DNA from 3 places in the Micromonospora sp. CA-248260 genome. Region 1 is predicted to be linked to each of the others. Evidence: riboswitches for the same ligand, from Rfam matches in the RefSeq annotation. Region 1 holds a riboswitch; each other region holds the start of a gene.
The links. A riboswitch is a leader RNA that binds a small molecule or an ion and turns the genes downstream of it on or off. The one in region 1 is predicted to bind cobalamin.

Region 1 (7,221 bases):
GCTGTCCATCATGGTGAACCGTCCCGGTTTCGGCGCAGTCGGCGGTCACTGCGCGTGGCGGACGCCCGGAGGGCGGTGCACCACCAGGATCCCGCCGGGGAACGGGGGCGGACCTGGCCGACCGGACAGCCCCGCAACGTCACGCCGACGCGCCGTCCGGCGTGGTGGCCGGACCGTCCCGCGGGTGCCGACCCCCTCACCACGGGCGGCAGCCGGCAATCACGGCGTCGCGTTCCCCGCCCGACGCCGGCACCACCCACGGCGCACGTGAGGAGAATTCCCTTCCGCATCGTGCGGACACGACCCCAAGTGGTGACCGGCGACAGCTTCCCGAGCGAACACACATTCAGCCACGACACCATTTTCACCCTCGGGGGAAATTGGCAGGTCCTTCGCGGCTGCCGCGTACGCCGGACTGCTAGCCTGCCGATCAGCGGAAAACGCCCGTCGACCCAGCGCGAAGGGAGCATCCCAGTCGTGACGACAATTCGCATTCTCGGCCGCGCCGCACCATGGAGGACACTGTTCCTCGCCATTGCCGTCGCGGTGGCCCAACTGCCGGCACCCGTCGCCGGTGCCGCCGCCAGGGGCGACCGACCCGCCCTCCGTTGGCGGGCCGACGACGCGCTGTCGAGTTCCCGCTTCGCGCTGGCGGCGGCCACGGCGCCGGACGGGTCGATCTTCGCGATCGGGGGTGCCGACGCGGCTTCGGTCACCACGGTGGTGGAGGTCTACACGCCTCGGACGCGGCGGTGGAGGGCCGGTCCGTCGCTGCCCCGGCCCCGGTACCGCCATGCGGCGGCCACCGGCGGGGACGGGCGCGTCTACGCGATCGGTGGCAGCTCTCCCGGTGCCGAGGGAGCGTTCCTCAGCTCCGTGCTCGCCCTGACGCCGGGCGACGACCACTGGGTGCCCGTCGCGTCGATGCCCAGCGGACGGCAACTGCTCGCCGCGACGGCCGGCACCGACGGCCGGGTCTACGCCGTCGGCGGGGACCGTCGCGGCTCGCTGTCCACCCTGGAGGTCTACGAGCCGACGGTGGACCGGTGGACCACCGCGGCGTCGATGCCCACGCCGCGCTACGAGATGGGGGTGACCGGCGGACCAGACGGGCGGATCTACGCGATCGGCGGCTGCGGGGACGGCGTCCTGAACGTCCTCGACGTCGTCGAGGCGTACTCGCCCACCACCGACACCTGGGCGACTCTCGCGCCGCTTCCCAGCCGGCGGTGTCTGGTCGACGCCACGACCGGCCCGGACGGCCGGATCTATGCGACAGGTGGCTGTGAACTGGTCACCGACCCTTCGGGAAGACCTGTCGACTGCGTGGACACCACCCGGGTGGACGCGTACTCACCCGACACCGGCACCTGGGCGACGGTCACCGGCACCACCACCGCCCATCGTGAAGGCGCGGCGGTCACCAGCGGCAGGAGGATCTTCGCGATCGGCGGGCACACCGCCGGGGTGGAGTCCGCGCGGGTGACCGCCCGCCGCCCGCCGGGGGCGTGGCCGGCCTGCGTCACCGGCACGGGTTAGCATCGGCGGCGGCATGATCGTGCGAGGTGCCCCGCGGGTGCGGGGAGAATCGGGAAGCCGGTGTGATTCCGGCACGGGCCCGCCACGGTGACCGGGGAGCGACCGTCCAGGCGCGAGGAGCGCAGCCACTGGCCGTACGGCTGGGAAGGCGGACGGGTTGGCGTCGATCCGGGAGTCCGAAGACCGGCCTCGCGTCGACCGCCCGCCCGTCCGGGGTGGGCCGAGCGCAGCGGGAGCCTGCCTGTGGAACTCTACGACGCCATCCACCGCCGCCGGGACGTCCGGGCCCAGTTCACCGGGGAACCGGTGCCGGACGGCGCCCTGCACCGGATCCTGGACGCCGCGCACGCCGCACCCAGCGTCGGTTACTCACAGCCGTGGGACTTCGTCCTGGTCCGGGACCCTGCCATCCGTCGTCGGTTCCACCGGCACGTGCAGGCCGAGCGGGCGACGTTCGCCGCCACCCTGGACGGCGCGGCGGCCGAACGGTTCGCGGGCATCAAGATCGACGGGGTGTTGGAGTCGACGCTGTCGGTCGTCGTCACGTACGACCCGCAGCGTGGGGGCCCGGCCGTGCTCGGGCGGCACGCCATCGCCGACGCCGGTCTCTACTCGGTCTGCCTGGCCATCCAGAATCTCTGGCTCGCCGCCACCGCCGAAGGGCTGGGCGTCGGGTGGGTCTCCTTCTACCGAGAGTCGTTCCTGGCCGGGCTGCTGGGCGCACCGGCCGGCATCCGGCCGGTGGCCTGGCTCTGCGTCGGGCCGGTCACCCACCTGGAGTCCGTGCCCGACCTGGAACGGCACGGGTGGCGTCGACGCCGACCTCTCGCCGAGGCGATCCACCACGACCGTTGGTTGCACAGCTGAATCCCCATTTTCCATTGTGGATGACAGCGCGCCTCGTCGCTGCAACACTGTTTTCGGTCGATCCCCCGCCGACTTCCTGAGTGCCCACTGATGGATTTTGACAGCGATGGGACAGCCATTGGATCTGCACAGGGTAGTAGTCAGCCATCCTGAATCCTGCCCGAGACAGGTTGACTTCATTGTCACCGACGACCGGCACGGCGCCGCCGCTGCACCGGCGGCCTTCCCCGCCGGACTTCGCTTCGGGGTTCACCGGTGACGCGAGGCGGTCGTTGTCGCCGCGGGTCACGGCGACCGGTGGCAGCTCACGGAGAAACCAGCCCCGAACGCCCGCGCCTGACTGCGGTCGGATGTCCCCCGGGCCGACGAACACAGCCTCGACGAGCGCGCTGAGTACGCCGACTCATGCCTGGTCGGGTCGGACCGTCCACGCTGGACCGCGTGACTTCTGAGGCGGCCGGTGCACGTCGGTGGGGTGGCCCGATCGTGGGGCTCCTGGTCCTGGTCTGGATCGGCGGGCTGATCGCGGCAGCCGTGTGGTGGCTGAGCATCGGCTTGGCGCAGTGGAACGCCAACTACGACGGCCGGCCCGACGAGCTGGTGGGCCTCGGACGCCAGGCGAGCCTGGCCCTGCTGGTCGCCGCGTTGGTGGCGATCGCCGGCCCGGCAGTCATCGCGCTCGTCGCGTACCGGCTGCGGCTGGTCCGAACCGCGATCGTCTTCCTGGTGCTGACCGTCGTGATCGCCGTGCCCGCCCTACCGTTCGCCGCATCCGTCGGGCGGGGTCTCACTCCGGTGCCGGCAGACACGACGCCCGGCCCGCCAGGGCACTGCGTGGAACTCAGCGGCGGCGACAACCGCTGCCCGGGCGGCTGACGGGAGCGGGAGCAGCAGGGTGTGCCGGGATGACCGGGCAGGCGGCCCACCCGGAAACGACGGAAGGACCGGGGTGGTGCTGGCTTCCATCCGTCGAGGTGCCGGCCTGGCGTCGACCTGTCGGGAGTACGCGGGTCTCGACCATCACCCCGTGACAGGATCCGCCCGCCCTCCTTGCCTACTGGTCGTGACGGGCCTTGACCGCAGCCGTACGCAGCGCATCGATCGCACCCATGTTCAGCTCGGCCCAGCGTTTGAGCTCGCGCAACGGACCGACGAGCGTGTCGCCGAGCGCTGTCAACGAGTAGTGCACGGCGGGCGGACTCGTGGGTTCCACCCAGCGGCGGGCGAGGCCGGCGCCTTCGAGTTGACGCAGGGTGTGGGTGAGCATCTTCTGGGACACACCCGGCATGCGGCGGCGCAGCGCGGCACGAGCCGGACGACGTCGTCGGTGGCGTCGCCGGGTTCGCCCACGTCCAGTCCCCCACGCGGATCTCGTTCGCCCTCCCCGAGGCCGACGCCTCCCCCGGGCCGACGTCGATGTTCTTCCTGCTGCCTGGAGTCGGCGAGGTCCTGCGTGTCAACGGCACGGTCACCTCCCAGCGGCGAGCACGGACCACGGTGGTGATCAGGCAGGCGTGGGTCCACTGCGCGCAGGCCATCCTCCGGTCCGGCCTGTGGCAGCCACCCACCCAGCAGACCGCGTCGGCCCCGCAGATCGCCCTCGACGAGCCGCTGGGGGCACCCGGTGTGGCCGAGTTCCTCGCCGCAGCGCCGTTCCTCGCACTGTCGAGCTGGGACACCGAGGGTGGCAGCGACACCAGTCCCCGAGGCGACCGGGGAACGGTGGTCCGGATCCTCGACGGTCGGACGCTCGTGCTCCCGGACCGCAGGGGCAACAAACGCGCCGACACGCTACACAACCTGCTGCAGGATGAGCGGCTCGCCTTCGCCGCGCTCGTGCCCGGCCGCAGCGGGGTGCTGCACGTACGCGGGCGCGGCGTGGTAACCGACGACCCGGCACTGCTACGGACCCTCGCGCTGCGCGGGCTGGCACCGCACGCGGCGCTCGTCATCGACGTCGAACACGCCGAGGTGACCGGCAACGACGCGGTGGCCCGGGCCCGGCTGTGGCATCCCGGCGCACACCTCGACCGCAGTGCCGCGCCGGATCTCACCATGATCGCGTTGGAGCACCTCGCCACGAACTCGGCGGACGCGCCGGGCGGGCCGCCTGCGGCACTGTTCAGGGTCATCGGCGCGATCCCGGGGCTGTCGCGGGCGCTGCGGGTGATGATGCGCCGCGCCTACCGCTCCGCGCTGCGTAAGGAGGGCTACGCCGACGTCGCGGACGGGCGACGGACCGACGGCGACCGGGCCGGAAGTCCGCTGCGGGAGGTGCGAATCGTGGAGATGCGCCGGGAGACGCCGAGCACCGTCACGCTCGTCCTCGAAGACGCCGCCGGACGGCCCGACCATTTCGCGTTCCGGCCCGGCCAGTACTTCACGCTCGTCGTCGAGGTCGACGGCCGACCGGTCCGGCGGGCCTATTCGGCCTCGTCCGCGCCGGGGACGACGCGGCTGGAGGTCACCGTCAAGCATGTCGAGGGAGGGCGGCTCTCCAGCCACGTGCACCGGATGCTGCGCGTCGGGGACCTCCTGGGCCTGCACGGCCCGTCCGGGACGTTCCACACCGAGACCGAGCCACCGACCGAAATACTGCTCGTCGCCGCCGGCAGCGGTGTGACGCCGATGATGAGCATGATCCGTACGCGGCTCGCCGACCGGGCCGGCCACGACCGGATCGCGCTGCTCCACAGCAGCCGGGACGCCGACGAGGTCATCTTCGCCGCCGACCTCGACCGGTTGGCCGCGGAGCACCCGGACCGGTTGTCCGTCACCCACGTCCTGACCAGACGGGACGGCCGCCTCGACGCGGACCGCCTGGTGGACTGGTTCACCGGCCGTACGCCGGCCGCAGACGCCCGCTACTACGTCTGCGGCCCCGAGGCGCTCATGAGCACCGTACGGAAGGTGCTCGCGAGCCTCGGCGTGCCGGACGCGCGGGTGCACCACGAGACGTACACCTCGGGTGCCGGCACCACGATCGCGACCACGACGCCCCAGCCGATGACCGTGGAAGCGGCCGGGCAGCCCGTCGGCGCGGGGACGGTCGAACCCGGCCAGAGTCTGCTCGACGCGGGTCTCGCCGCCGGGATCGACCTGCCGTTCTCCTGCACCGTCGGCACCTGCGGCGAGTGCGTCGTGCGGCTTCGCCGCGGCGACGTCGTGTTGAGCGAGCCGAACTGTCTCACCCCGCAGCAGCGGGCCGCCGGCTACACCCTGACGTGTGTCGCCCAGCCCCTGTCCGAGGTGACCATCGACCTCGCCGACCAGGGGCGTTCCGCGATAGGTGGCCAAGGCTGATCTGGACACCGGGTGGCAGATCGTCGGGGTTGCAGGTCGACGGCGTCGTAGTCACGACGCCACCGACGACGACCCGGCCGACACCAGGCTGATCACACCCACGGTCAATGAGGTCCGCCACCTGATCACGCGTGCGTCATCCGTCCGACCAACGACGCCACCCACCGTCTGCACTGGTCGGGTTGACGCGATTCCGCAAGCTCGAGCCCGACGAGCCCACTACACGCCGCCTCCATCCCGGATTCCCGTCAGGGTCTCGCGACGGCTGATGCGCTAGACAGTGGTACCCGCCTTCTCCGTAGCGTCGCCGGAATTCTCGGTGCGGGTTACGCGGGCGAGAAAGACACCCCACGCGGCGAGCAGCACCGGAACCAGTGAGTTCCACCAGTTCGGTGTCAACCAGGGGAAGGAGCCCACGACGAATGCGGCTGCGGCAACGATGCCGACAGCTCGCCCGGCCAGTCCGGCGCGTGTCGACCAGCCGAGCGTCACCGCAGCAACGGCGAAACCCAGGAACGCCACGTGCAGGGCGCCGAACGTCGAGCTGACGAGCAGGGCTACGACCTCGGCTGACAGGTCGATCTCAAACACCGGGTAGACCAGACGCCCCACCGCGAGCAGTACGACGACGAGCGCGACGAGGGCGACTGTGAGAGCGGTCCTTCCCACGTCGATCCACGCCGACGGGCCGGCCAGGCCCGCGCTGAATAGACCGCGCGCACCGGCTCCCCAGCAGATGACCGCGAAGAACAGCAGTTCGTTGCTCCACATCAGTAATAAGTGGCCGCGTTCGACCCACGCCGTCATCGCGACCGCCTCGGCGGGCGGGTCAGGCAGAAGCGACAACAGCAGCAGGGCTGCGGCGGTGAGGAGCGCCCCCACGATCGTCAGCCAGCGGTGCACCCGTACGTCGACCGCTTGACGCGGCGTCATGTCTCTTACCATCGGACCGCCTCCGATAGCAGTCATCTCCCTACCGTGCCCTGCATACTCTGCCTCCCGTGAACGACCAGCCATGATCCCGGACGGCGGTGCCGTATCAGGAGTCGCGTCTGCCCCAGTTGCCGAGTGCGACGATCGCCTCGCGCAAGGCGAACCCGCGGTCGGTCAGCGCATAGGCCCGGGTGTTGTGTCGAAGGGGCAGGCGGATCAGCACGCCAGCCGCTTCGAGCTCGCGCAGGCGTATCGCGAGCATGTTTGTCGGCACGCCGAGGTCACGCTGCAGATCGCCGTAGCGCTGTGGCCCGTCGAGCAGCCGTTCCACAATGAGCAGGGCCCACCGTGCTCCGACGATGTCGAGGGCCGCGGCGAGATCGCTCACGCGGTCGGATCGGCGTCCGTCTTCATCCAAAACGGTGAGTAGTGGTAGCCGTCGGGGTCGTCGAATTGACGCTGGTACATGAAGGGGTAGTCGTCGGTGTCACCGATCCGCCCGCCAGCAGCGCCGGCGCGGTCGACGAGTTCGTCGACCGCCTCCCGGCTGCCCAGGTCGAACGAGACCGTGACCTTCGA
Region 2 (7,221 bases), 1.2 Mb from region 1:
GTACGGCCACCGAGCCGGCGCCCGCCGGGTCACCCGGGTTCGCGGTGCCGCCCTGGCCTGGTCGCCCCGGACGGGCACCGGTGTGCTCGGCGGACCCGTCGTCGGGGCGTCCCGACCGGCCGTCGGCGCGGTGTCCGGTGTCCGGCCCGTCGTCGCCGTCCGGTCCGCCGTCGTCGATGCGGTCCGGCCACCGGTCGTCCCCGGACTGTGGGGAGGCCGGACCGGTCCGGGCGCGCGGGTGGTCGTCGTGGCCCAGCGGACCACCAGCGTCCTGCGGCCCACCGGTGGCATCCTGCGGCCCACCGGCGTCGTCGGGTGGCTGTGGACCGGACCCGCCGCCGGGGCCACCCGTCGAAGGGCCGCCCGGCCCACCGCCGTCCGGGCCGCCGGGGTCACCCGGACCGGCCGGGCCGGTATCCGGCGGATCGTCGTCGGGGTGCTCGTCGCGGGCCCGCTGCAACGCCTCGTCGAGGCGTTTCTCGTCCAGGCCGGGGGTGTCGAACGGGTCACGACGACGCCGGTGCGGCAGGGCCAACCGGGCGGCGACCCGCACGTCGTCGGCGGTCACCCGGTCCCGCCCCTGCCAGGCGGCGTGTGCCACGGCGGTCCGGGCGGTGACGATGTCGGCGCGCATCCCGTCCACGTCGAACGCGGCGCAGACCTCGGCGATCTGCCGCAACGCGGCGTCAGGCAGCAGCACCGCGTCGAGCCGCCCCCGGGCGGCAGCCACCCGGGCGGCCACCTCGGCGTCGGCGGCGGCCCAGCGGGCGGCGAACCCGGCCGGGTCGGCGTCGGCGGCGAGCCGGCGGCGCACCACCTCCACCCGGACGACCGGGTCCCGGCTGGCCGCCACCTCGACGGTCAGCCCGAACCGGTCGAGCAACTGCGGACGCAGCTCACCCTCCTCCGGGTTCATCGTGCCCACCAGCAGGAACCGGGCGGCGTGGCTGACCGAGACACCCTCCCGCTCGACGTGGCAACGGCCCATCGCGGCGGCGTCCAGCAGCAGGTCGACCAGGTGATCGTGGAGCAGGTTCACCTCGTCGACATAGAGCACCCCCCGGTGGGCGGCGGCGAGCAGGCCCGGCTCGAAGGCGCGTACCCCCTCGGCGAGGGCCTTCTCCAGGTCCAACGAGCCGACCACCCGGTCCTCGGCGGCACCGACCGGCAACTCCACCAGCCGGGCCGGACGGCGCTCGACCGACGCGGCGGCCGGGTCCTCGTGCCCGGCGACGCCCGGGTGCGGACCGTCCGGGCAGGTCGGATCCGGGGCGGCCGGGTCGCAGCCGAACCGGCACCCGGCGACCCGGTCCACCGGCGGGAGCAGCGCGGCCAGGGCCCGCACGGCGGTCGACTTGGCGGTGCCCTTCTCGCCCCGCACCAGCACCCCGCCGATCGCCGGGCTGACCGCGTTGAGCAGCAACGCCAACCGCATGTCGTCCATCCCGAGCACGGCCGAGAAGGGAAACCCGCTCACTGTGCTGCTCCGGCTCGCGACTGCGGGGCTCGCAAACCCGGCTCACTCCTCGCGCTCACTGCTTTTCCTCCAGGTCGCCCTCGGTGGCCAGGTACGTCTCCCGCAGCCGGTCCAGGGTGGCGGGCTCCGGCGCGGCCCACAGGCCCCGGTCGGCGGCCTCCAGCAACCGCTCGGTGATGCCGCGCAGCGCCCACGGGTTGGACCGTTCCAGGAACTCCCGGGTCTCCCCGTCGAACAGGTACGCCTCGGCGAGGCGCTCGTACATCCAGTCGTCGACGACACCGGCGGTGGCGTCGTAGCCGAACAGGTAGTCCACGGTGGCGGCCAGCTCGAACGCGCCCTTGTAGCCGTGCCGGCGCATCGCGGCGATCCACTTCGGGTTGACCACCCGGGCCCGGAACACCCGCCGGGTCTCCTCGCCGAGGGTGCGGGTGCGCACGTCGTGCGGCATCGCCGAGTCGCCCACATAGGCGGCCGGGGCGGCCCCGGTCAGGTGCCGCACCATCGCCACCATCCCACCGTGGTACTGGAAATAGTCGTCGGAGTCGACGATGTCGTGCTCGCGGGTGTCCTGGTTCTTGGCCGCCACCGCGATCCGGGCGAAGGACCGTTCCATGTCGGCCCGCGCCTCCCGCCCGTCCAGGCCCCGGCCGTAGGCGTAGCCACCCCAGACGGCGTACACCTCGGCCAGGTCGGCGTCGGTGCGCCAGTTCCGGGCGTCGATCAGCGGCAGCAGCCCCGCCCCGTACGCCCCGGGCTTGGAGCCGAAGATCCGGGCGGTGGCCCGCCGCTCGTCGCCGTGGGTGGCGAGGTCGGCGGCCACGTGCGCGCGCAGGTAGTTGTCCCCGGCCGGCTCGTCGAGGGCGGCGACCAGCCGTACCGCGTCGTCGAGGAGGGCGACGACGTGCGGGAACGCGTCCCGGAAGAAACCCGAGATGCGGACCGTGACGTCGACCCGGGGCCGGCCCAGTTCCGCCACCGGCACCACCTCGACGCCGGTGACCCGCCGCGACCGGTCGTCCCACACCGGCCGGCAGCCGAGCAGGGCCAGCACCTCGGCGATGTCGTCACCCTGGGTACGCATGGCGCTGGTGCCCCACACGGTCAGCCCGACCGACCGCGGGTACTCGCCGGTGTCGGCGAGGTAGCGGGCGAGTAGCGAGTCGGCCAGCGCGACCCCGACGTCCCAGGCGTTGCGGCTGGGGATCACCTTCGGGTCGACGGAGTAGAAGTTGCGGCCCGTGGGCAGCACGTTGACCAGCCCCCGGGTGGGCGACCCGGACGGACCGGGGGGCACGAACCGGCCGTCGAGCGCGCCGAGGGTGTGGGTGATCTCGTCGGTGGTGCGGTCCAGCCGGGGCACCACCTCGCGGGCGGCGAACCGCAGCACCTCGGCGGCGTCGGGGCAGGACCCACCGGTCACCTCGGTGACCACCTCGTCGACCCGGGCGGGGTCCCAACCGAGGGTCTCCATGCCGAGGACGAGCCGCCGGGCCAGCCCTTCGATCAGGTCCACCGCGTCGGCGGCGGTGACCGACGGCCCGTCGACGACGTCGGTCAGCGCCGCCGGCACCGCCACCCGCGCCCCGGGCTCGGCGAGCAGCGCCTGCTCGTCGAGGTCATAGCTGGCGGCGAGGGCCTGACGCAGGCCGGGCAGGGCCTGGGCGCCGCCCCACACCTGGGGGGCGCGCAGCACGGCGAGGACGAGGTTCACCCGGGGCTCACCGGTGGGCACCTCGGCCAGGATGTGCAGCCCGTCGCGGATCTGCACGTCCTTGACCTCGCACAGGTAACCGTCGAGGTGCAGCACGAAGTCGTCGAAGTCGTCGGCGTCGGGCATCGCCTCGGTGTGCAGGTCGTGGTGCAGTTCGGCGACGCGCACCAGCTCCCAGATCTGCCCCCGGACCACCGGCACCTTCGCCGGGTCGAGGGCCTGCACGGTGGCGTACTCGTCCAGCAGTTGTTCGAGTTTCGCCAGGTCGCCGTAGGTCTCGGCGCGGGCCATCGGGGGCACCAGGTGGTCGACGACGACGGCGTGCGCCCGCCGCTTGGCCTGGGTGCCCTCGCCGGGGTCGTTGACGATGAACGGGTAGACCAGCGGCAGGTCGCCGAGGACGGCGTCGGGGGCGCAGTCGGCGGCCAGGCCGAGGCCCTTGCCGGGCAGCCATTCCAGGGTGCCGTGTTTGCCGAGGTGCACCACCGCGTCGGCACCGAACCCGCCGTCGGCGACCGGCGCGGCCAACCACCGGTACGCGGCGAGGTAGTGGTGGCTGGGTGGCAGGTCGGGGTCGTGGTAGATGGCGATCGGGTTCTCACCGAAGCCGCGCGGCGGCTGGATCAGCAGGGTGACGTTGCCGAACCGCAGCCCGGCCAGGACGATGTCACCGTCGTCGGTGTAGAGCTGGCCGGGTGGCTCACCCCAGTGTTCCCGCATCCGGTCCCGCAGGTCGGCCGGCACCTGGTCGAACCAGCGCCGGTAGGTCTCCCCCGGCACCCGGGCCTCGGCGGCGGACAACTGTTGCGGGGTGAGCCACTCGACGTCGTGACCACCGGCGGCGATCAGTGCGTGGATCAGGGCGTCCCCGTCGGTGGGCGGGGGCGCGTCACCGAGGTGGTATCCGGCGGCGGCGAGGGCGGCGAGCAGGCGTACCGCCGAGGCGGGGGTGTCCAGGCCGACGGCGTTGCCGACCCGGGAGTGCTTCGTCGGGTAGGAGCTGAGCACGATCGCCAGCCGCCTGTCGGCGGGGGGCAGGTGCCGCAGCCGGGCCTGTCGGACGGCGATCCCGGCGACCCGGGCGGCCCGCTCGGCGTCGGCGGCGTAGACCGACAGCCCGTCGGCGTCGATGCGTTTGAACGAGAACGGCACGGTGACGATCCGGCCGTCGAACTCGGGGATCGCCACCTGCATCGCCGCGTCCAACGGGGACAGTCCGGCGTCGCTGCCGGCCCACTGGTCCCGGGTGCTGGTGAGGCAGAGCGCCTGGATCACCGGCACGTCGAGGGCGGCGAGCGCGCCGACGTCCCAGGCGTCCTCGTCGCCGCCACCGGAGGCGTCGGCGGCGACCGTCCCCCCGGCGGCGAGGACGGTGACGACGAGCGCGTCGCAGCGGGCGAAGAGGTCCAGCGGCCCGGCGCCGGGGGTGAGCCCGCGCAGCGATCCGCAGTAGATCGGCAGCGGGTTCCCCCCGGCCGCGTCGACCGCGTCGACCAGGGTGTGCACGAAGTCGGTGTTGCCGGCCAGCGCGTGCGCCCGGTAGAACACGATGCCCACCGTGGGCCGCCCGTCGCCGTCCGCCCGCCGCCCGGCCGGCCCGGCCGCCGGTTCCGCCGGGTCGATCGGGGCGGTCGGGTCGACCGGGGCGGTCGGGGGTCGACGGTCGAGAATGCCGTACGGCGGGGTGGGGGTGGGCGGGTCGAAGCCCTCACCGGTGAGCAGGACCGTGTCGGACAGGAACCGGGCCAGCTGGGCGAGGTTTGCCGCACCCCCCTCGACCAGGTAGGACAGGGCTTCGGTGGCCACCCCGGAGGTCACCGTGGAGGCCGCCATCAGCTCCGCGTCGGGCACCGCCTCGCCGCCGAGCACGATCGTGGGGACGCCGGAGCCGAGCACCGCCGCGAGGCCGTCCGGCCACGCCTGCCGACCACCGAGCAGCCGTACGACGGCCAGGTCGACCCCGTCGAGCAGGGCCGGCACGGCGTCCACGTCGACCCGGGTGGGGTTGGCGAGCCGGTAGTCGGCGGCGCTGGCCCGGGCGGCGAGCAGATCGGTGTCGGCGGTGGACAGCAGCAGAATGCGCACGTTCGGCTCCGGAGAGTGACGTCCGGCTCGACCACAGGGCCGGGCCGAGCGGGGCGGGAGGGACGCCGGTCAGCGGCGGCGGAGGTACGACGCACCCGCCTGCGGCGGGGTACCCGGACCGGCCGTCAGCGGTACGTGGCAGGCCGACCGCCCCGGCGGCGGCCGGCGACGGTGGGAGAGGTGGGAGCACGCGGCGGCGCGGGCTCGACGGTGATGCAGAAATCACCGACCGTGATGGGGTCGGCAGTGACGCTGTGCGTCATCGGGTCCTCCTCGGGTGTCCACGCCCTGGGGTTCTCCGACGGCCGAAGTATCCTGGCTCCCGGATCGACGCTCACCCCCGGCCTTCCAACCGTGCACGCACGGTCGTGACTCACGAGGGGGGATCGCTCCCCGGTGACAGTGGCGGGACCGCGTCGGAATCGCACCGACTTCCTTCACTGCCGTCAGGCCGCGAATGCTGCCATACTCCTCACCCCGAGGTCAACGGTGGCCACCGGCCCCGCGACGGCACCGATCGACCCCTGTGGCGAGGCCGGCAGCCGCCCGCCCCGCGCATCCCACGGGTGGGTCCGGCCCCGCCCGACGGCCGACCCGCAGCCGCCCCGTGCGGCGCACCCGCAGATCCTCCGAGGCGACCCGCAACCCGCCTCAGGGAGTTCCGCCGGCCGCCACCAGCCGGGGCGGAGCCGATCGAGGCACCCGTCCCGGGGCCGACCCGTCCCGGGGCCGACCCGTCCCGGGGCCGACCCGTCCCGGGGCCGACCCGTCCCGGGGCCGACCCGTCCCGGGGCCGACCCGTCCCGGGGCCGACCTGTCCCGGGGCCGACCGTCCCTGGCGGTCGGAACACCTCTCTCGCACGCTGTCGAGCTGATGACGTCAACGACTCGGGGTCGGCACGGTCCGACCCGACCGGACGGGCGTCGGGCCGAGCCGGGCCGGGCCGTCCCACCCGGGGGGACCGATCCGTCACCGTCATCAGCTCGAAAGGGCCCGCGACGACATACCCACACCCCTGGCCCGCAGCCGCTGGCGCGGCCAACGGCCGCGCCCACCACCACGGCCGCACCCCACGGCCCGCCCCCACAGACACCCACCCCGCAGACCCCCGGCCACCCTCTACGCAGCGGCTGAGGGGTCAGCGGAGGCGACGCTCGGGGTGGGTCCGGTTCCAGGCCCGCATCCGCTCCGGGTATCCGGTCTTCGCCGCCTCGTAGAGGGGCACCGCGTGCCGGTGGGCCAGCTTCGCCGCCGTACGTGGGGAGCCGGTGCGGCGGCGGATCCACTCCCCGTCGTGCGCGATCGCCACCACTGTGGTGTCGGTGGCGGTCGTCTCGGGTTCGAGATAGAACTCCACCCCCCGGTGGGCGGCCACGAAGTCCGCCAACGCGGTCAGGTCGTCCCGGGTGGCCTCCCGATCGAGCTTGGTCGGGATGCCCTCGTCAGCCCGGGTCCGTCGGCTGAACCAGCCCATCTGCCCGTCCTCTCCTCGGCGTCCCTCCAGTGGAACACCCCTGCCTGGCAGGGCGCTGCGAGCCCGGTGACAACCGGCTGGACGGGGCAGACCTCGACGCCCCAGGGCGTACGCGCCACGCCCGGGACCGTTCAGCCCAGGGCGGCCAGCTCGTCGGGGGTGAGTCGCAGCGCGGCGGCTGCGACGTTCTCGGCGAGGTGGGCCGGGTCACCGGTACCGGGGATGGCCAGCACGTGCGGGCCCTGGTGCAGCGTCCAGGCGAGGCGTACCTGCTGCGGGGTGGCGTCGTGGGCGCGGGCGACGGCGCGTACGGCCGCGTCGTGGTCGGTACGTGCCCCGCCTTCGCGGTTGACGCCGGTCAGGGAGAAGAACGGCACGTAGGCGATCCCCCGGGCACCGCACTCGCGGACCATGGCGTCCTGGTCGCCGCGGTTGTCCAGGGCGTAGTTGTTCTGCACGCAGACCACCGG
Region 3 (7,221 bases), 1.9 Mb from region 1:
AGATCGAGGTGTTCGGCAACGCCGGCCCGTGAACGGCGACCCGGTCCGGTGGGGTCGGACACCCCACCGGACCGGGCCACCGTACGGCGCGTCAGAAGTCGTCGTCGAAGGTGACGCTGCCGCTGACCCCCACCTGGTACGCCGACACCCGTCGCTCGAAGAAGTTCGACAGCTCCTGCACGTCCTGCAGGTCCATGAACGCGAACGGGTTCTGCGCGCCGTAGCGCGGCGCGATGCCGAGCTGGGTGAGCCGCCGGTCGGCGACATGCTCCAGATAGGCCCGCATGTCCGCGAGCGACAGCCCCGACACGCCCTGGTCGAGCAGGTCCTCGGCGAACTGCACCTCACACTCGACGGCCTCGGCGAGCATCTCGGTGACCTGCCGTTCCAGGTCGGCGTCGAACAGGTCCGGCTCCTCCCGCCGGGCGGTCTCCACCACGTCGAAGGCGAACGCCATGTGCATCGACTCGTCGCGGAACACCCAGTTGGTGCCCGACGCCAACCCGTTGAGCAGACCCCGGGACCGCAGGAAGTAGACGTAGGCGAACGCGCCGTAGAAGAACAGCCCCTCGATGCAGGCGGCGAAGCAGATCAGGTTGAGCAGGAACGCCCGCCGGTCCGCCCGGGTACGCAGCTCCCGCAGCTCGAAGACCGAGTCGATCCAGCGGAAGCAGAACTCGGCCTTGCGCCGGATCGACGGGATGTTCTCGATCGCGGCGAACGCGGCGAACCGCTCCTGCTCGTCGGGGACGTATGTGTCGAGCAGGTTCAGGTAGAACTGCACGTGCACGGCTTCCTCGAACAGCTGCCGGGACAGGTAGAGCCGGCCTTCGGGAGAGTTGACGTGCTGGTAGAGGTTGAGCACCAGGTTGTTGGCGACGATCGTGTCACCGGTGGCGAAGAACGCCACCAACCGGGACACCAGGTGCCGCTCGGCCGGGGACAGCCGCTCCAGGTCGGCCAGGTCGGAGTGCAGGTCGACCTCCTCCACCGTCCAGGTGTTACGGATGGCGTCTTTGAACCGGTCGAAGAAGTGCGGGTAGCGCATCGGCCGCAGGGTGAGGTCCATGCCGGGGTCGAGCAGCAGCTGCCGCCCGGCGGTGCGGGGTTCGTCGACGGTGGTCACTGGCACGCCTCGCAGCTCTCGGGGTTCTCCAGGGAACAGGCCAGCGCCTCGGCGTCGGCCGCCACGACCGGGGCGACGGTGACGGTGGCCTGCTGGATCCGGGTCGCCGGACGCGACCGCAGGTAGTAGGTGGTCTTCAGCCCGGACTTCCAGGCGTACAGGTACATCGAGGACAACTTGCCGATGGTCGGCGCGCTGAGGAACAGGTTCAGCGACTGCGACTGGTCGATGTACGGCGCCCGCGCGGCGGCCAGGTCGATCAGCGCCCGCTGCGGCAGCTCCCACGCGGTCCGGAACAACTCCCGCACCTCGACGGGCAGGTCGACGATGCCCTGCACCGAACCCTCGGCCCGCTTGATCTGGTCGCGGATCTCCGACGTCCACAGGCCGCGCGCCTTCAGCTCGCGTACCAGATAGGTGTTGATCTGGAGGAACTCCCCGGACATGGTCTCCCGCTTGAACAGGTTGGACACCTGCGGCTCGATGCACTCGTAACAGCCGGCGATCGACGCGATCGTGGCGGTCGGGGCGATCGCCACGAGCAGCGAGTTGCGCAGGCCGTGCGCCGCGATCCGGGTGCGCAGCGCCGCCCACCGCGCGGCCTGGGTGGGCTCGACCCCCCACAGGTCCGGGTGCAGGTCACCCCGGGCCGCCCTGGTCTGCGGGTACGCCGGGTGCGCGCCGAACCGTTCGGCCAGGCCGGCCGAGGTCTCCAGGGCGGTCAGGAAGATCTCCTCCTGGACCCGGGTGGACAACTCCCGGGCCCCGGCCGAGTCGAACGGCAGCCGCAGCGCGAACAACGCGTCCTGCAAACCCATCAGCCCCAGCCCGACGGGCCGCCAGCGCGGGTTCGACGCCGCCGCCTGCTCGGCCGGGTAGTAGTTGATGTCGATCACCCGGTCCAGGAACACCACCGCCGTCCGGACCGTTGCGCGCAGCTTGTCCCAGTCGACGCCGTCGCCGGTGAGGTGCGCGCCGAGGTTGACCGAGCCGAGGTTGCACACCGCCGTCTCGGTGTCGCTGTTGACCTCCAGGATCTCGGTGCACAGGTTGGACAGGTGGATCGTGTTGCCCGGCACGCCGGTCTGGTTGGACAGCCGGTTCGACGGGTCCTTGAACGTCATCCACCCGTTGCCGGTCTGTGCCAGGGTGCGCATCATCCGCCCGTACAGGTCCCGGGCCTTCACCGTCCGGACCGCCTTCTTCTCGGCGACCCGGTACGCGGCGTCGAACTCCTCGCCGTACAGGTCGGGCAGCTCCGGGGCGTCCGACGGGTCGATCAGCGACCAGTCGCCGTCGGCCTCGACCCGGCGCATGAACTCGTCGGGGATCCAGTTGGCCAGGTTGAGGTTGTGGGTACGCCGGGCCTCCTCACCGGTGTTGTCCCGCAACTCCAGGAACTCCTCGACGTCCGGGTGCCAGGGTTCCAGGTAGACGCAGGCGGCGCCCTTGCGCCGGCCGCCCTGGTTGACCGCCGCCACCCCGGCGTCGAGGGTCTTGAGGAACGGCACGATCCCGTTGGACCGGCCGTTGGTGCCCCGGATCAGCGCGCCCCGGCCCCGCACCCGCGACCAGGAGATGCCGATGCCGCCGGAGAACTTCGACAGCTTCGCCACCTGGTGGTAGCGCTCGTAGATCGAGTCCAGCTCGTCGCGCGGCGAGTCGACCAGGAAACACGACGACATCTGGGTGTGCCGGGTGCCCGAGTTGAACAACGTCGGGGAACTCGGCAGGTAGGCAAGCGACGACATCAGCCGGTAGAACCCGACCGCCTCGTCGGGCGTGGTGGACAGCCCGCAGGCCACCCGCAGCAGCCAGAACTGCGGGGTCTCCACCACCAGCCGCGACTGCGGGTGCCGCAGCAGGTAGCGGTCGGCCACCGTCCGCAGCCCGAAATACTCGAACCGCAGGTCACCGGCCGGGTCGACGGCGTCGTCGAGCTGCCGGGCGTGCCGGGCCACGAACGCGGCGGTGTCGTCGGCGATCAGGCCGAGGCCGTGGGCGTACCGGATGGACTGGCTGAAGCTCTCCACCGCCTGCCCGCGGACCTCCTCGTCCACGTACGCGGCCAGCAGCCGGGCCGCCAGCCGGGAGTACTGCGGTTCCGTGCCGATCAGCTCCGCCGCCGTCTGGATCGACAGCTTGTCCAGCTCGGCGGTGGTCGCCCCGTCGTAGAGGCCGCTGATCGTCCTGGTGGCCACCCGCAGCGGATCGACCTCGTCCAGGTCGGTGGCCCACCGCGCGACCGCCGTGACGATCCGGTTGACGTCGACCGGCTCGGTGTCGCCGTCGCGCTTGCGTACCCGCATCGCCGGCCGGCGTGACTCCGCGCCGTCGACCTCGGACGGTGGGCGTTCCGCTACGTTCGTCATGACCTCTCCTCGCTGTCACCGATGGCCATCGGACGCGGGAGAACGCCAACGGGCACGGCACGACGGCCGGCCCGGGTGCTGGCGTCGGTCGTCCCGCGCGACCTCCGACCGCCGCGCGCAGCAGCGCACGGCGCACTGGCAGGTCTTCGGACTCGCGGGCGTGACCGGGGTCGCCGGTCGCCTACTGGCCGTCGCTTCCCAGACCTGGCGGTCCAGTGCTCGATGACGGCGGTCGTTCCCACTTACCGCTGCGGGGCAGTCCCGGATTTCCACCGGGTTCCCTGTTGCCTCGACCGGACCACCGGGCCCGGTCGAACCAGCTGCGTGGCACACCATATATGGCGTGGATGGGGGAGAGGCAACACTAGATGTCGCGTCGGCGTGTCAGATAACTCTCCTCCGACCGGTCGGTGGCCCGCAGTGACGCCAGCAGCCGCAGGGCGTCCGCGTCGGCACTGCCGGGCTCGGCGGTGAAGACCAGCAGGACCGGGCCGGGGTTGCCGGGCAGCGGGTAGGTGTCCCAGTCCAGGACGATGTCACCGACCCCGGGGACCTGGAAGGTCTTGGTTCCGGTGACCGACCCGCGCACGTCGTGCCGCGACCACAGCCGCCGGAACTCGGCGCTGCGGATGCTCAGCTCACCGACGATCGCGGTGGCCCGGGGATGGGTGGGGTCGGTGGCGACGGCGGCACGCATCATGCCGATGTAGTCCAGCGCCTGCTGCTCCCAGGACGCGCAGCGCCGCACCGGGGACGCCGCCTCGTCGAACATCAGCAGCAGCATGTTGAGCCGGCCCGGCGGGAGATCCGTCGGATCGCCGAGCAGCGCCACCGCCCACGCGTTCCAGGCGAGCAGGTCCAGGTGGCGGCCGAGCACCACCGCCGGGGTGTCCAGCACCCGCAGCAGCCGTCGGGTGCTCTCCGGCACCCGCTCCGGGCCGTGGTCCACCCGGGCCGGTACCGGCCGGCGGGCGGCGCGGGCCAGGGTGAACAGGTGCCGGCGTTCCTCGTCGTCGAGGGCGAGCGCGGCGGCGAGCGCGTCCAGCACGTGGTCGGACGGGCGGACCTCCCGGCCCTGCTCCATCCGCTGGTAGTAGTCGGTGCTCAACCCGGCCAGCAGCGCCAGCTCCTCGCGGCGCAGCCCGGTGACCCGCCGTCGCCCGCCCGGCTCCAGGCCGACGTCGCGGGGGTGCAGCCGGCCGCGTCGGGCGCGCAGGAAGTCACCGAGTTCGCGGGCGTACGGATGGGTCATGGGGCCAGTGTGACGCGGCCCGGACCGGGGTGGGTAGGACTGCGGGACCTAGGCGACCGGGGACGACCGAGCCCGGCCGGGCGGCCCCTAACGTCGGCGTCCCACCCCGACCGCTCAGGAGCAGCAGATGACCTGGACCGCCGACCACATCCCCGACCAGCACGGCCGTACCGCCGTGGTGACCGGCGCGAACTCGGGCCTCGGCCTGGTCACCGCCACCGCGCTGGCCCACCGTGGTGCGCACGTCGTGCTCGCCGTCCGCGACACCGCCGCCGGCCGGCAGGCCGGCCGGCGCATCGGCGGGAACGTCGAGGTACGTGAGCTGGACCTCGCCTCCCTCGCCTCGGTCCGGGCGTTCGCGGCGGGACTGGCCGCCGCCCATCCGAGGCTCGACCTGCTGGTCAACAACGCCGGTGCGGTGCTGCTCGGCCCGCGCCGCACCAGTGTCGACGGCCACGAGCTGCACCTCGCCACCAACCTGCTGGGTCACTTCGCGCTGACCGGTCTGCTGCTGGACAACCTGGCCGCCGCGCGGGCGGCCCGGGTGGTCCACCTCAGCTCGATCACCCACCGCAACGCACACCTGGACTTCGCCGACCTGATGGGCGAGCGCGGCTACCGGGGCGCCGCCGCGTACGGCCGGTCCAAGCTCGCCACCACCGTCTTCGGCGTGGAGCTGGACCGGCGGCTGCGCGCCGCCGGAGCACCGGTGCTCAGCGTGCTGGCCCATCCCGGTGTCACCCGCACCAACCTGACCCCCCGGGCCATGGCCCACCGTGGCCGGCGTGGCCGGGTGGTCGCCTGGCTGGGCCTGCTGGCCACCCAGCCGGTGGAGCGGGGTGCGCTGCCCCAGCTGCGCGCCGCCACCGACCCGGCGGTCCGTGGCGGCCAGTTCTTCGGCCCGGCCCGGCTCTTCCAGACCTGGGGTCCGGTCACCGAGGTGCGGGCCAGCCCGGAGGCCACCGATCCCGCTGTCGGCCGGCGGCTGTGGACGGCGGCCGAGGAACTGACCGGCGTGAGCTATCTCTGACGCAGGGTCGCACTAGCATGGCTGCGGTCGGTGACGGTGGCGGAGACGAGGCGACATGGGATGGCTCGGGCGGGTGCTGGGCGGCGGGGGCCGGCAGGTCCAGGAGGATCCGGTCCGGCAGGCGGCGCTGTCGGCCGAGGTGCGGCAGCGGTACGGCACCCACGTGGCCGTCGCGCCGGCCGACCAGGTGGCGGGGATCGTCGGCCTGCTCGACGACGGTGACGGCCTGGCGGTGGCGGCCAGGATCGTCGGCGAGTTCGCCGACGCGGCCCACGCGGACCTGTCGGCCCAGACGGCGGAGCTGTACCGGCGCACCGGTCACCGGTTCCCGGTGGACCGGCGCAACTACCGGCCACTGTGGCGGGCGGCCGGTGGCCGGCTGCACTGGCCGCTGTTCGCGCTGCCGGGCGGCCTGCACCCGTACGTGCACGTCGTCGCCGCCGCCACGGTCGTCGGGACGAGGGCGACGCAGTTCGTCCGGGCGACCGACCCGCATCCGCTGCTCGCCCGCCTGTTCGAGGTGCTCGACCTCACCACCTGCGGCTGGGAGTACGGCCGGGTCCGGGTGGACCACGACGGGGCGTCGCTGGTCGGCCGGCTGATCTCCACCACCCGGGACGTCCGGGCGGCGATGAAGGAACCCCCGCCGCTGCCGCCGTCGGTGCGGGAACTCATGCGCACCAACCGGGCGGTCGACGTCTTCGACCTCACCGGCGACCGGGTCGTCGGCACGATCAACGTGGGTGGTGAGCTGCGCCCGGCGCTGTTGACCTGACGCCGTCGGGTCGACCTGCGGGGCCGGCCTGCCCGGGGTGGACGCGGTTGCCGTCCACCCCGGGCTGCCGGGTCCCGTCACACCTGCACACCGCTCGAAATGTCGAGGGGGTACGCCGTGCCGGGCCGGGCCGGCGGCCCCGGTCAGGCCACGCGGTGCGGGGCGAGCCCGTTGGCGCAGTCGTCGATGGTGACGGTCTGCGAGAAGCGCAGCGCGTCCCGGCGGGCCCACCCGTTGATCCCGGTGGAGGTGTTGCGGACGAAGAACCACAGGTCACCGGTCAGCGTGGCGCAGTGGACGTCGATGTTCTGACTCGGGTACCCCTGGCCCTTGGGCTGGCAGTCCTGGTGGGGGTAGGCGCGGATGAAGGTCCCGTCGCCCCAGGAGATCCCGCCGCCGCTGTACAGGTCCGGGTGCTGCCCGTGGCCGTCGCAGTGGGCGCTGGCCGGGCTGGCGGGTATCAGGGCCAGCACCGAGCCGCTCGCGGCGAGGGTCAGCGCGGAGGCGATGGAGAGGAGCCGAGATCGCATGGAAGTCTCCTGTCGATAGGTGACGATCACTGTCCACAGAGGATTGCACGGGTCGGCCGCGCCCGCACGGCGAGCGGTCCGCGCCGGGGTCCCGCCGACCCGTGGGACGCCGCCTGCGGTCAGGCGAAGAGCAGGT

Region 2: linked by a shared signal. The riboswitch ahead of cobN (cobaltochelatase subunit CobN) and the one ahead of bluB (5,6-dimethylbenzimidazole synthase) in region 1 are both predicted to bind cobalamin.
Region 3: linked by a shared signal. The riboswitch ahead of ACQP2H_RS19425 (ribonucleoside-diphosphate reductase subunit alpha) and the one ahead of bluB (5,6-dimethylbenzimidazole synthase) in region 1 are both predicted to bind cobalamin.

The regions. Positions count from the first base shown of each region.
Region 1 is NZ_CP192021.1:2,614,433-2,621,653, reverse strand. Features, by position in the region: gene ACQP2H_RS11550 (Kelch repeat-containing protein) at 478-1,539, shown strand; cobalamin riboswitch at 1,547-1,745, shown strand; gene bluB (5,6-dimethylbenzimidazole synthase) at 1,783-2,406, shown strand; gene ACQP2H_RS11540 (hypothetical protein) at 2,848-3,282, shown strand; gene ACQP2H_RS11535 (winged helix-turn-helix transcriptional regulator) at 3,461-3,706, opposite strand; gene ACQP2H_RS11530 (2Fe-2S iron-sulfur cluster-binding protein) at 3,823-5,709, shown strand; gene ACQP2H_RS11525 (hypothetical protein) at 5,983-6,642, opposite strand; gene ACQP2H_RS11520 (winged helix-turn-helix transcriptional regulator) at 6,749-7,030, opposite strand; gene ACQP2H_RS11515 (VOC family protein) at 7,027-7,221, opposite strand, start outside.
Region 2 is NZ_CP192021.1:3,850,202-3,857,422, forward strand. Features, by position in the region: partial or broken gene ACQP2H_RS17010 (VWA domain-containing protein) at 1-1,536, opposite strand, end outside; gene cobN (cobaltochelatase subunit CobN) at 1,533-5,276, opposite strand; cobalamin riboswitch at 5,585-5,714, opposite strand; gene ACQP2H_RS17020 (hypothetical protein) at 6,416-6,751, opposite strand; gene ACQP2H_RS17025 (aldo/keto reductase) at 6,883-7,221, opposite strand, start outside.
Region 3 is NZ_CP192021.1:4,474,542-4,481,762, reverse strand. Features, by position in the region: gene ACQP2H_RS19435 (PIG-L family deacetylase) at 1-32, shown strand, start outside; gene ACQP2H_RS19430 (ribonucleotide-diphosphate reductase subunit beta) at 92-1,069, opposite strand; gene ACQP2H_RS19425 (ribonucleoside-diphosphate reductase subunit alpha) at 1,123-3,498, opposite strand; cobalamin riboswitch at 3,619-3,835, opposite strand; gene ACQP2H_RS19420 (helix-turn-helix transcriptional regulator) at 3,863-4,750, opposite strand; gene ACQP2H_RS19415 (oxidoreductase) at 4,878-5,780, shown strand; gene ACQP2H_RS19410 (hypothetical protein) at 5,836-6,555, shown strand; gene ACQP2H_RS19405 (hypothetical protein) at 6,699-7,085, opposite strand; gene ACQP2H_RS19400 (TetR/AcrR family transcriptional regulator) at 7,205-7,221, opposite strand, start outside.